DNA from 4 places in the Kitasatospora atroaurantiaca genome. Region 1 is predicted to be linked to each of the others. Evidence: riboswitches for the same ligand, from Rfam matches in the RefSeq annotation. Region 1 holds a riboswitch; each other region holds the start of a gene.
What was found. Region 1 has a riboswitch for cobalamin ahead of cobN (cobaltochelatase subunit CobN). Riboswitches for the same ligand answer to the same signal wherever they lie in the genome.

Region 1 (3,200 bases):
GCGCCGTCCCTCTCGTACTCGATCACTTGGTCCTCCGGGCCTCGGCCACTGCTTCGGCCATCTGTTCTGTCATCACATCGTGAGAGGTCTCTGCGGGTCGTACGGTCACCCGATAGCCCTGCCCAGTGGCGAGGACGTCCACCCACTCACCCGCCGGGTGTCCGCAACGCCGCTCGCAGCCGGACCAGTGGACGGGCAGCCCGCCACCGCGAGCCGTGTCGAGCGCCTGCGCCGCGTCGGCCCGGACGTCGGCCAGCGACTTGGCGCAGCCGGGCCTGCCGGTGCAGGCAGTGGCCCGCTCCCAGGGCGAGCCCGGGTCGGTACGGAAGCCCGCCGCCGCCAGGTCCGCCAGCCGTTCGGCCGGCACCCCCGGCAGGACGACGCCACGCCAGGGAGTGACGCGCAGCTCGCCGGCCGCCGTACGGGCCAGCAGGCGCCACTGCTCGGCGCTCACCCGCCCGAAGCGCATGCCGACCGAGACGCCGCCGGGTACGGCGCCGACGGGCGGGGGCGTGCCGAGCGGGGGCAGGGCCTCGGCACCCGGGTCCAGCAGCTCGGGCGCCTCGCGCACGTGCCAGGCCTTGGTGGCGCTCTCGCGGCAGGCCTCGAGGAACTCGCAAGCGGCCGCGAGCGCGGCGGGCACCGCCCGGTGAGCCGGTACGCGGCGCGCGGTGGCCGTGCGGCCGAGGCGCAGCAGGGCTGTGCCGTCCGGCCTTGCGATCAATGTCACATCGGCGTCGAGGCCCGCGACGTCGCCGCGTCCGTCGTCGAGCGCGAAGAGGAACTTGCCGGAGAGCGCGGCCGCCGGGTCACTCGCGCAGAGCACGGAGTCCAGCTCGCGCGTCCAGGCCTGGACGTCCGCGTGCCCGATGCCGTCGAGGCCCGCGAGCGGCGAGGCGACGATGTTGCGGACGCGTTCGTGGGAGTCGGAGGGCAGCAGGCCTGCCGCCCGCAGGCGGCGGCCGAGCTCCAGGCCCGAGTCCGAAGGCAGGCCGCGCAGTTGGACGTTGCCGCGCGAGGTGGTCTCGAGCTCGCCGTCGCCCAGCTCGCTCGCGGCGTCGGCGAGCACCATCGCCTGACTGACAGTCAGCAGGCCGCCCGGCACCCGGATCCGGGCGAGGGCTCCGTCGTCGGCCGTGTGTAGACGAAGGGCCCCCGGGCAGGCGTCCGAGCGCCCGCGGTCGGGCGCCCCGGGGCCCGGCTCGGCGGCGTCAGGTGTCGGTGGCATGGCGGCGAGCATACAGAGGATCGGACCGGACGCTCTGTCCTGTAGATCACGTTCGTGCTGTCCCGCAGATCACCCGCAGCCCGTACGATGCTCCCGGACGGTCCCCTGTGGGCCGTCCACGCCAGCGACGGCGCAAAGGGGAGGAAACCGGTGCAAACCCGGTGCGGTCCCGCCACTGTGACCACGGCTCACCGGCCGTGGGAGCCAGGAACTCCTGCCGTCCTCCCATTGCCCGGGGCGCGGACCCCGAGGAAGGCTCGACCTATGCGCTGCCGCATGCCCATCGCCGGTGACAAGGCCGGGAGGGCCGCCGCATGATCCTGCTCCTGTCGACCTCGGACACCGACCTGCTGAGCGCCCGCGCCTCGCAGGGCCCCGTGCCCTACCGCCTCGGCAACCCGGCCCGCCTGGGCGCCGACGAGCTCCCCGCGCTGCTGGAGGGCACCGACCTGGTCGTGGTCCGCCTGCTCGGCGGACGCCGCGCCTGGGAGGAGGGCCTGGACGCGCTGCTGGCCGGCCCCCGGCCGGTCATCGTGCTGACGGGCGAACAGGCGCCGGACGCCCAGCTGATGGAGCTGTCCACCGTCCCTGCCGGCATCGCCGCCGAGGCGCACGCCTACCTCGCGCACGGCGGCCCGGCCAACCTGGCGGAGCTCGGCGCCTTCCTCTCCGACACCGTGCTGCTCACCGGCCACGGCTTCGCCGCGCCCGCCTCCGCTCCCGCCTGGGGCCCCCTGGAGCGCACCGAGCGCGCAGTACCGGATTCTCAGGGCGACGGCCCGGTCGTCGCGGTGCTCTACTACCGCGCCCACCACATGAGCGGCAACACCGCCTTCGTCGAGTCCCTCTGCCAGGCCATCGAGGACCAGGGCGCCCGCCCCCGAGCCTTCTTCTGCGCCTCGCTGCGCGGCGCCGAGCCGGAGCTGCTCGCCGAGCTGGGCCAGGCCGACGCGATCGTCACCACCGTGCTCGCCGCAGGCGGCACCCGGCCGGCCGACGCCTCGGCGGGCGGCGACGAGGAGGCCTGGGACGCGGGCGCACTGGCCGCCCTCGACCGCCCCATCCTGCAGGCCCTCTGCCTGACCTGGTCCCGCGCCGCATGGGAGGCCAGCGACGACGGCCTCTCCCCTCTCGACACCGCGACCCAGGTGGCCGTCCCCGAGTTCGACGGCCGCCTGATCACCGTCCCGTTCTCCTTCAAGGAGCTGGACGAGGACGGCCTCACCGTCTACGCCGCCGACCCCGAGCGCTCCGCCCGCGTCGCGGGCATCGCCGTACGGCACGCCCGTCTGCGCCACATCCCGGCCGCCGAGCGCCGCCTGGCGCTGGTGCTCTCCGCGTACCCGACCAAGCACGCGCGCGTCGGCAACGCGGTCGGCCTCGACACCCCCGCCAGCGCGATCCGGCTGCTCACCCGCCTGCGCGAGGAGGGCATGGACCTGGGGAACGACCTTCCCGGCCTCGACTCGACCGATGACGGTCATGAGGGTGACGCTCTGATCCACGCGCTGATCGCGGCAGGCGGGTACGACCAGGACTGGCTGACGGAGGATCAGCTCGCCCGCAATCCCGTCCGCATCCCCGCCGCCGACTACCGCCGCTGGTACGCCACCCTCCCCGAGGGCCTGCGCAGCAACGTCGAGCAGCACTGGGGCCCGCCGCCCGGTGAGCTCTACGTCGACCGCAGCCAGAACCCGGACGGCGACATCGTGCTGGCCGCCATCCGCTCGGGCAATCTGCTGGTCCTGATCCAGCCCCCGCGCGGCTTCGGCGAGAACCCGGTCGCGATCTACCACGACCCGGACCTCCCCCCGAGCCACCACTACCTCGCCGCCTACCGCTGGATCGCGGCCGCGCAGAGCGACGGCGGCTTCGGCGCCGACGCGGTGATCCACCTCGGCAAGCACGGCAACCTGGAGTGGCTGCCCGGCAAGACCGCCGCGCTCTCCGCCGAGTGCGGCCCGGATGCCGT
Region 2 (3,200 bases), 1.6 Mb from region 1:
GCGCGGTGGCGAAGTGGTCGATGTGCAGCTGGCCGCGGGCGGCGCGGGTCTCGCCGTACGCCTCGTGCTTGCCCAGCTGCTCGGCGAGCTCGCTGGAGCGCTCGTACGCGGTGAGCATGATGCGCTCGGCGATCAGGGTGGAGAGCTGCTTGGCCTCGGCGGAGTCGAAGTCGATGCGCAGCTGGAAGAAGACGTCCTGCAGGCCCATCACACCGAGGCCCACGGGCCGCCAGCGGGAGTTGGAGGCGCCGGCCTCGGGGGTCGGGTAGAAGTTGATGTCGACGACCCGGTCGAGGAAGGTGACGGCGGTGCGGACGGTGGTGTCCAGCCGCTCCCAGTCCATGGAGCCCAGCAGGTCGGCGGCCGTTGCGCCGGGGGCGACGTGGGCGCCGAGGTTGACCGAGCCGAGGTTGCAGACGGCGGTCTCGGAGTCGTCCGTGACCTCCAGGATCTCCGTGCAGAGGTTCGAGGAGTGGACCGTGCGGCCGGGGACGGCGGTCTGGTTGGCGGCGCGGTTGGAGGCGTCCTTGAAGGTCATCCAGCCGTTGCCGGTCTGGGCCAGGGTGCGCATCATCCGCGCGTACAGGGTCTGCGCCGGGATGGTGCGGACGGCCTTGCCCTCGGCCTCGGCCTTCAGGTACGCGGCGTCGAAGTCGGCGCCCCACAGGTCGACCAGCTCGGGGACGTCGGCGGGGGAGAACAGCGACCAGTCGGCGTTGGCGTTCACGCGGCGCATGAACTCGTCCGGGATCCAGTGCGCGAGGTTCAGGTTGTGCGTACGCCGCGCCTCCTCACCGGTGTTGTCGCGGAGCTCCAGGAACTCCTCGATGTCCGCGTGCCAGGTCTCCAGGTAGACGCAGGCCGCGCCCTTGCGGCGGCCGCCCTGGTTGACGGCGGCGACCGAGGAGTCGAGGGTGCGCAGGAACGGGACGATGCCGTTGGACTTGCCGTTGGTGCCCCGGATCAGGCTGCCGCGCGAGCGGATCCGCGAGTACGAGAGGCCGATGCCGCCGGCGTGCTTGGAGAGGCGGGCGATCTGCGCGTAGCGCGAGTAGATCGAGTCCAGGTTGTCCAGCGGCGAGTCCAGCAGGTAGCAGCTGGACATCTGCGGGTGCTTGGTGCCGGAGTTGAAGAGCGTCGGCGAGGACGGCAGGTACGAGAGCGCGCTCATCAGCGCGTACAGCTCGGCGACCTCGCGGACGGACTGCTCGTTGTCGCCGACGGCCAGGCCGGAGGCGACCCGGAGCAGGAAGTGCTGCGGGGTCTCGATCACCTTGCGGGTGATCGGGTGGCGCAGCAGGTAGCGGGACTGGACGGTGCGCAGGCCGAAGTACTCGAAGCGGTCGTCGCCCTGCTGGTCGATCAGCGCGTCGAGGGCGTCGGCGTGCTTGGCGACGAAGGCGGCCGTGGTGTCGCCGATCAGGCCCTCGGTGTGGCCGACGGTGATCGAGGCGGAGAAGTTCACCGCGCCCTGGCTGACGGCCTCGTCCGTGATCTCCATCGCCAGCAGGCGGGCGGCGAGCTTCGAGTACTGCGGGTCCTCGGCGATCATCGACGCGGCGGCCTCCACGGCCAGCCCGCGCAGCTCCGCGAAGTCGGAGCCGGCGTGCCGGCCGCGAAGGGCTGCGGCGGCGACGTGGCCGGGGTCCACCTGGGGGAGGTCGACGCTGCGGTCGGTGAGCAGCCGAAGCAGCGCAGCACCGGGGTCGGTCCGGTCGTTGTCGGCGGAACCCTGGGACGGCAGGGCAACTGAGGCAGCGATGGTCAAGGCGCTCTCTCCTGGCGGCGGCGGAACGGCGAGGGGCGCCGGGCCGCTTATGGGCGCAGGGGAGCAGAGCACGCCGAACCTCATCGGTGGCGCGCGAAGACCCCCCGGCCCACCCGCGAGGCCCGGACGTACTGCGGTGCTGCATGGCATCTGCGGGGAAGCCGTGTGGCACACCGTCGGCAGGTCATCGGACTCGCGGGCTCATGACTGAGTCGCCCGCTCACCGCTGCGGGGCAGTCCCGGACTCCCACCGGGTTCCCCTACGCGACAGCGAGAGCGAGCATACATGTTGTGGCGGTCTGACGATGCGACACCAGATGTAGTGCCGCATGTCGTGATCGGACGATCGCTGGGAGAGAAGGGGTGACCTGAGGACGGGCTTCTCAGAACGTGATCGAATACACCATCAGGTCGATCCCGGGGCGTGGCTCCCAGTCCCGTTCGGGGGTCCGGCGGAAGCCCAGGCGTTCGTAGATCCGGTGCGCGGCCGTCATTGCCGGGCGGGTCGAGAAGGCCATTCCGTCGAGTCCGAGCTCCCGGCTGCGGGCCATCGTGGCGAGGACCAGCGCCTCTCCGACGCCCCGGCCGCGTGCCGCCGCGCAGACCGCGAGCATCCGGATCTCACCCTCGTGGGGCTCGGCGATGTCGGCCCACTCGGTGCCGCCGGCCGCGAAGGTCACGCAGCCGAGGACTCTCCCGTCGGCCGGGTCGACCGCGACGAGGAGTTCCGCCTCTGCCGCGCGTCGACGGGTGTCACGGAGCAGCCGGACGTAGTCGTCGTCGGGTGAGCTGTGTCCGTCCCCGACGAAAGCCTCGACGGTGACGTCACCTGCGGCTTCGAGGTCCTCTTCGCGGGCTCGGCGGATGACGATGTCCATCCGGACAGTGTGCCCGAAGGGATGTTCGAAGCGGGAGTCAGGGTGCCGTGCAGCCGGTCGGCCGTGGCCGGGTCGGCGGGGTAGCGGCCGGGGCGGTGCCAGTTGTCGCGGCCATGACGGCTGTTGCGGTCCAGGTCGCGTCCGACCATCAGCCCGAGCAGGCCGAAGCCGCCGATGGCGCCGAGCAGGGCGAGTGCGCTTTCGAGCGTCGAGGAGGTCATGTCTCCACTCTGGCGATGGAGGAATGACGCGACGAGTGGCAGAAACGACCTATTGCATCGAAATCCTGCCATCCGGCATGCTGTCGGCATGCTGAAGAACGTGGTGGTCGTGGTGCAGGAAGAGGTGCACCCCTTCGAACTGGGCGTTGCCTGCGAGGTGTTCGGGCTCGACCGGAGCGAGCAGGGCCTGCCCGTTTACGACTTCGCGCTCGCGTCGAGCCGGCCGGGGCCGGTCCGGACGCACGCCGGCTTCAGCATCGACGTCCCGCACGGCCCGGAGCGCCTGGCCGAGGCGGACCTGGTGATCACGGCGGCAACCGGTATCGGGGAGGT
Region 3 (3,200 bases), 740 kb from region 1:
GGACGTCGGTGCGCAGGACCTCGCCGACCACCGCATGCCCTCCGCCCCGCCACTCCAGCGCGTACCGGCCGGGGCGGACGGTCTCCGGGGCCCGGGTGAGCGCGACCCGGCCGGGGCTCAGATCGTGCACCCTCAGGGTCGCGGCCCCCGGTCCGGTGACGCTCGGGCGAACCACCCGGTCGGACACCTTGCGGCCGAGCAGCAGCGCCGCCGCTCCGGCCCCTACGGCGGCGGCCGCCACTGCGGCGGCGGTTCCCCAACGCATGAGCGCTCCCCGGTGTGCTGGTGGCAGGCGGATCGGTGTGCGCTCCCAGTCCACTCTCCGCACGGGCACCCTGCCACCGGGGGAGGTCCGTCCGGGGCGGCGGACCTCCTGCCGACCTCAGACCGGAATGTCGGTGTGGTGCTGGGCCAGCAGCTCCCAGAACCGCTGGGCGAGCGGCTTGCTGGGCTGCTGCTCGGCCGGGCTCGGGGAGGAACCCCAGTGCATCGGCACCAGGTACTCGTTCTGCAGCTCCGTGAGAGCCGCCGAGAGCACGTCGCGGGGGACGGGCACCAGACGGGAGATCGCCTTCAGCTGGGCCTGCCAGCGCCCGTCGACGCACTGCCGCAGCCGCTGGTCCAGGTCGTCCTGACGGTGGGTCACGTAGAGCAGCGCCCGCAGGCTCAGGCCCAGCACGTGCGCCAGCGCGTAGCTCTGCTCCTCGTCGCCGGTCCACTTGCCGCTGAGCTCGGCCTTCTCGTACGCCTGCTGGGTGACCCCGATCCGCCGGGCCGCCTGCTCCTGGGTGAGTTCCCGGGCCACCCGGAAGTCCCGCAGCGTGGTCGGACGGGCGCCCATCAGCTGGGCGGGCGGGCACCACAGGGCGCGCGCGAGGGCGATGAACTCCTCCTCGGACGGCCTGATCTCGCCGGTCTCCCAGCCGATGACGTGGCCGGGCAGCAGGCGGACGCCGTGCGCAGCCATGCCCTCGGCCACCTGTTCCGGAGTCAGGCCGAGCCCGGCACGGTGCGCCCGGGCGGCCATCGGGGAGAACGGCACGGGGGCGGGGGACGGCGGTCTTCGTCGCATGGGACATGACCGTACGGGTGTACCTATTTCGCCCACACCCGCCGATTGCACGAAGCGCAGCAGGCACCCCCGACTGTTAATCGGAGGATCGTACGAGCCCGGCTACCTGAATCAGCCATCTACTCGGAGGTAATGACGGAGCTTGGGCCGGCCGGTTAGCTACGCGGGTAGTATCCGCGCCCGCCTGGGGTTCTGTCGATGTGTCAGTGGCGTGGAGGAGGCGTAGCGGACCGGCCGGGGACCGCGCCCGCTTGGGCGGGTGGCGGCACGTGTGACCAACCCCTCCGCCTGCTTTGTTGACTCCCGGTCGAGCCCCGTGATGGGATCCATCAGCCAAACGGAGGCATGCAGAGGAAGCCGGTGCGAATCCGGCGCGGTCCCGCCACTGTCACCGGGGAGCACGCTCGAACACATGGTCACGGCGGTCCGGTCGAACGGCTGCTGGAAGGCCCGAGGGTGTGTCGGACCCGGAAGCCAGGAGACTCTCGCCTCCGGTACGTCGATCCAGGGCGCGGACCCTGAGTGAGGACACGCACGCCATGCAGGCTGCCCCGGCCGCGATGCGGCCGCCGATCCGAGCTGCCGCCATCCCTGTGCCCGTGCCGTGCCTCGACTGAACCGCAGCGCCGCCTTCGCCCTCGGCACCGTCGCCGGATACCTCGCCGACGCCCGCTTCGCCGACCCCCGGCGCGGCCACCCGGTCGCCGCCTTCGGTACCGCCGCCGGCCGGCTGGAGCGGCTGCTCTGGCGTGACCGGCGCGCGGCGGGTGTCCTCTTCACCGCCGCCTGCGTGGGTACCGTCGCGGCGGGAACGGTGCTGGCCGACCGCGCGCTGGGACGATCGGCGGTGGGCCGCGCCGCGCTGGCTGCCACCGCCACCTGGACCGTCCTCGGCGGCACCTCGCTGACCCGGGAGGCCCGGACCATCGGCCGCTCGCTGCAGGCCGCCGACCTGGACGCCGCCCGCGAGCGGCTGCCGCACCTGTGCGGGCGCGACCCGAGCACGCTGGACGAGCAGCAGATCGCCCGGGCGGTGGTCGAGTCCGTGGCCGAGAACACCGCCGACGCGGTCGTGAACGCCCTGTGCTGGGGCGCCCTGGCCGGCGCGCCCGGTCTGCTCGCGTTCCGGGCCGTCAACACCCTCGACGCGATGGTCGGCCACCGCTCACCCCGCCACCACCGCTTCGGCTGGGCCTCGGCCCGGCTGGACGACGTCGCCGGCTGGCCCGGCGCCCGGCTGACGGCGCTGCTGACGGTCGCCGCCGCGCCCCACCCGCGTACCGCCTGGCGGGTCTGGCGGCGGGACGGCTCCGCGCACCCGAGCCCCAACGCGGGCCAGGCCGAGGCCGCCTTCGCGGGCGCGCTCGGCGTCCGGCTCGGCGGGACCCTCACCTACGGCGAGCGGGTCGAGCACCGGCCCGTACTCGGCGCGGAACTGCGGCCGGTGACGGTCGAGGACATCGAACGGGCCTGCGTCCTCTCCCGCCGGGTCGGCGCCCTCGCCCTCGCGGTGACGGTCGGTTCACGGGCACTGGCGGGTCTCCTGAGCGGCGCGCCGAACTGCGCGACATCGGAAGCAACGGCGCCGCACCTACCGCCCGGCGCCAACGACGTAACGAAGCGGGGCCGGTCATGAGCGGGCATCCCCTCAGGGGCGCGGGGAACTGCGCGGCATCGGAAGTAACGGCGCCGCACCTTCCGCCCCGCGAAGCTCCTCGCGCCCTTGGGTGGCTGGCCGCAAGCGTGATGCAGAGGAACGTGCCGGCGCCGCACCTTCCGCCCCGCGAAGTTCCTCGCGCCGCCGGGTTGGCCGTTTGCGCACGCAGTGCCACAGGTGAGAGGAACGGGCATGAGTAATGCGTTGCTGGTCGCCGGGACGACCTCGGATGCGGGCAAGAGCGTGGTCACGGCGGGGATCTGCCGCTGGCTGGCCCGACAGGGTGTCAGCGTTGCGCCGTTCAAGGCGCAGAACATGTCGCTCAACTCCTTCGTGACCGCCGACGGCGCCGAGATCGGCCGTGCCCAGGCCATGCAGGCGGCCGCAGCCCGGGTCGAGCCCGAGGCGGCGATGAACCCGGTGCTGCTCAAGCCGGGCGCGGACGGCCGCAGCCAGGTGGTGCTGCTCGGC
Region 4 (3,200 bases), 270 kb from region 1:
CTGGCCCGGGGCTGGGTGCAGACCTCGCACGGCCGGGTGACCACCGAGGTGCGCGGCGACCTGACGTTCCGCTCCGGCCAGCAGCTCAAGGACCGCGGCAACGACCTGACCCTGCACAACGGCGCCGAGCTCACCTGGACGACCGCCAGCTGGGGCGGCGGCCCGCACCGGGTGCACACCGTGCACGAGAGCGAGCCGCTGGAGGTGACGTACCGGGTGAGCCAGGACGCGGCGGGGAACTCCGACCAGCGGACCGCCATGGACCTCGGCTACCACCGCACCGACACCACCGCCACCGGCGCCCACGTCGCGGCCTACTCCAGCGTCGACCACACCCTCCGCCCGACCGCCCACCGCCACAACGGCGACGCGACCGTACGGACGGGAAGCTCGGCCGAGACCTACCGCAGCACCGACGCCGACGGCAGCTACAGCCGGACCATCACCACCGTGGACGGCTGGCCCACCCCGTGAGGGGTCAGGCGCCCTCCCGGTACCCGAGCACCCCGTGGGCCAGGACCTCGCCGATCGCGCTGTCCACCAGCCGGTAGCGCACCACCCGCCCGTCCCGCTCGCCGGCGACCAGCCCGGCCGCGCGGAGCAGTCGGAGGGCCTGGGAGACGGCGGGGTCGCGCATACCGGTGGCGACGGCGAGGTCGGTGACGGCGAGCGGGCCGGTCTCGTGCAGGGCGAGCAGCAGCGAGAGCCGTCCCGGGTCGGCGAGCAGGGCGAAGCGCTCGGCCCAGGCCCGTACGTGCTCGGCGTCGCCGATGGCGGCGATGGCCTCGCAGACCCGGTGCCCGTCGATGGTCCGGTGGCTTGCGCGCTCGGCGGGGACGAGATGCATGCCGAGCATTCTTGCAGCAGGCGGGCCTGTGATCCATGACACCTGCACAGGTGTGCAGGCTTGCAGCCGTACCCGCGCGACCCCTACGGTGGTCCACGCCGTGGTGCTCGGGAAGACCGGTGACGGATCCTCAGGGGTCTCAGACCGGAGCGGCCCTCGCCACTGTGATCGGGAAGCAGCCGTGTCAGTCCCACCCTCGCGGGTCGGGAGGCCACTGGGCGTGAGAGCGCCTGGGAAGGCCGGACACGGTGCGTTCGACCCGTCAGCCAGGAGACCGGCCACGGCATCTCACGAAGTGATCCACGAGGTGCTGGAGCGTGACCGCAGATGACCCTGCCCGAAATCGGTGCTGCCCCGACGGCGGTCCCCGCCCTGCCCGTCTTCAACTGGAAGCGTGAGGACACCGTCCGCACGGCCGGTCTCATGGGCGTGATCCTGGCCATGCACGTGCTGGCCTTCGGGACGCTGTTCTTCCTGGTGGTGCCGGAGAACTACGAGGTCGGGACGCAGGTCTTCGGGGTCGGGCTCGGCATCACGGCGTACACCCTCGGCATGCGGCACGCCTTCGACGCCGACCACATCGCGGTGATCGACAACACCACCCGCAAGCTGATGGCCGACGGCAAGCGCCCCGTCTCGGTGGGCTTCTGGTTCGCGCTCGGGCACTCCTCGATGGTCGTGATGATGGCGGCGCTGGTGGCCGGCGGCGCGGCCCTCGCGGGGACGCTGATGGACGAGGAGTCGACGACCCATCAGCTGCTCGGGATGGTCGGCACCACGGCCTCGGGCGCCTTCCTGTACCTGATCGCCGCACTGAACCTGGCGGCGCTGCTCGGCATCCTGCGGGTCTTCCGGGCGATGCGGGCCGGGCAGTTCGACGAGACCGAGCTGGAGGCGCACCTCAACTCGCGCGGTCTGATGAACCGCATCCTCGGCCGGGCCACGCGCTCGATCACCCGCCCGGGCCAGATGTTCCCGGTCGGCATGGTGCTCGGCCTCGGCTTCGACACCGCGACCGAGGTCACGCTGATGGTGATGGCGGGCTCGGGCGCGGCCGCCGGCCTGCCCTGGTACGCCATCGTCTGCCTGCCGCTGCTGTTCGCCGCCGGGATGAGCCTGTTCGACACGCTGGACGGCACGTTCATGAACTTCGCCTACCAGTGGGCGTTCTCCAACCCCGTCCGCAAGGTCTACTACAACCTCACCATCACCGGTCTGTCGATCGCGGTGGCCTTCGTCATCGGCACCATCGAGCTGGTCGGCGTCCTGCACGAGAAGCTCGACCTGACCGACCCGGTGACCGGATGGATCGCCGGACTCAGCCTGGACAACGTCGGGTTCGTGATCGTCGGCCTGTTCTTCGTGGTCTGGGTCGCGGCGATCGGCTACTGGCGCTTCGCCAGGGTCGAGCAGCGCTGGACCACGGCCAACTGATCCGCCGCGCCGGGCCCGTGGAGGGGATGGGCCCGGCGGGGTGGGATCACCCTGCTGCCAGCAGCAGGGTCCCCACCACGGCCAACCCCGCGCCGACCATCTGCACCCGCCGCAGCCGCTCCTTCAGCAGCCCGCGCGCCATCAGCGCGGTGACCACGGGGTAGAGCGAGGCGAGCACGGCGGCCACCGCCACCGACCCGCTGTGCGAGGCGGCGGCGTACGCGCCGTTGGCGGCCACGTCCGCGACCCCGACGGCGGTGAGCGCCGGCAGGCTGCGGCGGAGCGTGCCGAGGCCGGTGGGCTGCTGACGGGCCGCCAGCAGTGCGGCACCGCCCACCGCGACGTTGCACAGCCGCTGGACGCACAGCGCCAGCAGCAGCCCGCCCCCGGCGGAGGCATGCGCGATCAGTGCCATCACGGCGCCGAAGCCGAAGGCGGCGCCGATGGTGAGCGCCAGCACCCGCCCGGCGGCCGCCGGGCCGCCGCGCTGGGGGCCGCCCGCCAGCACCACACCGAGCACCGCGACCGCGATACCGGCCGCCTGTGCCGCGCCCGGCCGCTCGCCCAGCATCAGCCCGACCCCGACCGGGACGGCCACCCCGACGGTGGCCAGCGGCGAGACCACCCCCATCGGGCCGAGCGCCAGCGCCCGGTAGAAGGCCAGCATCGCGAACGGCCCGATCACCCCGGCGGCGACCGCGTACCAGAGCGCGGACGAGGCGTCCGCCAGGCTGCCCGTGGCGAGCACCGCGACCACCAGCAGCACGGTGGCCGCGCTCTGCGAGGCGACCACCACCGTCAACGCGGAGATCCGCCGGGTCAGCGCGCCGCCGCCGTAGTCGGCCAGCCCCCACAGCAGGCTGGCGGTCAGGGCCAGGACGGCGCTCATGGCAGGATGCCGGTCTGGGGTATCACAGTG

Region 2: linked by a shared signal. The riboswitch ahead of FB465_RS22270 (ribonucleoside-diphosphate reductase subunit alpha) and the one ahead of cobN (cobaltochelatase subunit CobN) in region 1 are both predicted to bind cobalamin.
Region 3: linked by a shared signal. The riboswitch ahead of FB465_RS25970 (cobalamin biosynthesis protein) and the one ahead of cobN (cobaltochelatase subunit CobN) in region 1 are both predicted to bind cobalamin.
Region 4: linked by a shared signal. The riboswitch ahead of nicT (Nickel transporter NicT) and the one ahead of cobN (cobaltochelatase subunit CobN) in region 1 are both predicted to bind cobalamin.

Annotation. Positions count from the first base shown of each region.
Region 1 is NZ_VIVR01000001.1:6,492,341-6,495,540, reverse strand. Features, by position in the region: gene FB465_RS29175 (precorrin-8X methylmutase) at 1-26, opposite strand, end outside; gene FB465_RS29170 (cobalamin biosynthesis protein CobG) at 23-1,240, opposite strand; cobalamin riboswitch at 1,310-1,464, shown strand; gene cobN (cobaltochelatase subunit CobN) at 1,543-3,200, shown strand, end outside.
Region 2 is NZ_VIVR01000001.1:4,860,939-4,864,138, forward strand. Features, by position in the region: gene FB465_RS22270 (ribonucleoside-diphosphate reductase subunit alpha) at 1-1,852, opposite strand, end outside; cobalamin riboswitch at 1,930-2,058, opposite strand; gene FB465_RS22275 (GNAT family N-acetyltransferase) at 2,152-2,646, opposite strand; gene FB465_RS22280 (hypothetical protein) at 2,694-2,894, shown strand; gene FB465_RS22285 (helix-turn-helix domain-containing protein) at 2,956-3,200, shown strand, end outside.
Region 3 is NZ_VIVR01000001.1:5,749,552-5,752,751, reverse strand. Features, by position in the region: gene FB465_RS25980 (alpha/beta hydrolase family protein) at 1-265, opposite strand, end outside; gene FB465_RS25975 (helix-turn-helix domain-containing protein) at 383-1,072, opposite strand; cobalamin riboswitch at 1,397-1,579, shown strand; gene FB465_RS25970 (cobalamin biosynthesis protein) at 1,686-2,708, shown strand; gene FB465_RS25965 (cobyric acid synthase) at 2,922-3,200, shown strand, end outside.
Region 4 is NZ_VIVR01000001.1:6,762,421-6,765,620, forward strand. Features, by position in the region: gene FB465_RS30405 (peptide-N4-asparagine amidase) at 1-474, shown strand, start outside; gene FB465_RS30410 (ArsR/SmtB family transcription factor) at 479-847, opposite strand; cobalamin riboswitch at 932-1,144, shown strand; gene nicT (Nickel transporter NicT) at 1,175-2,281, shown strand; gene FB465_RS30420 (DMT family transporter) at 2,328-3,170, opposite strand.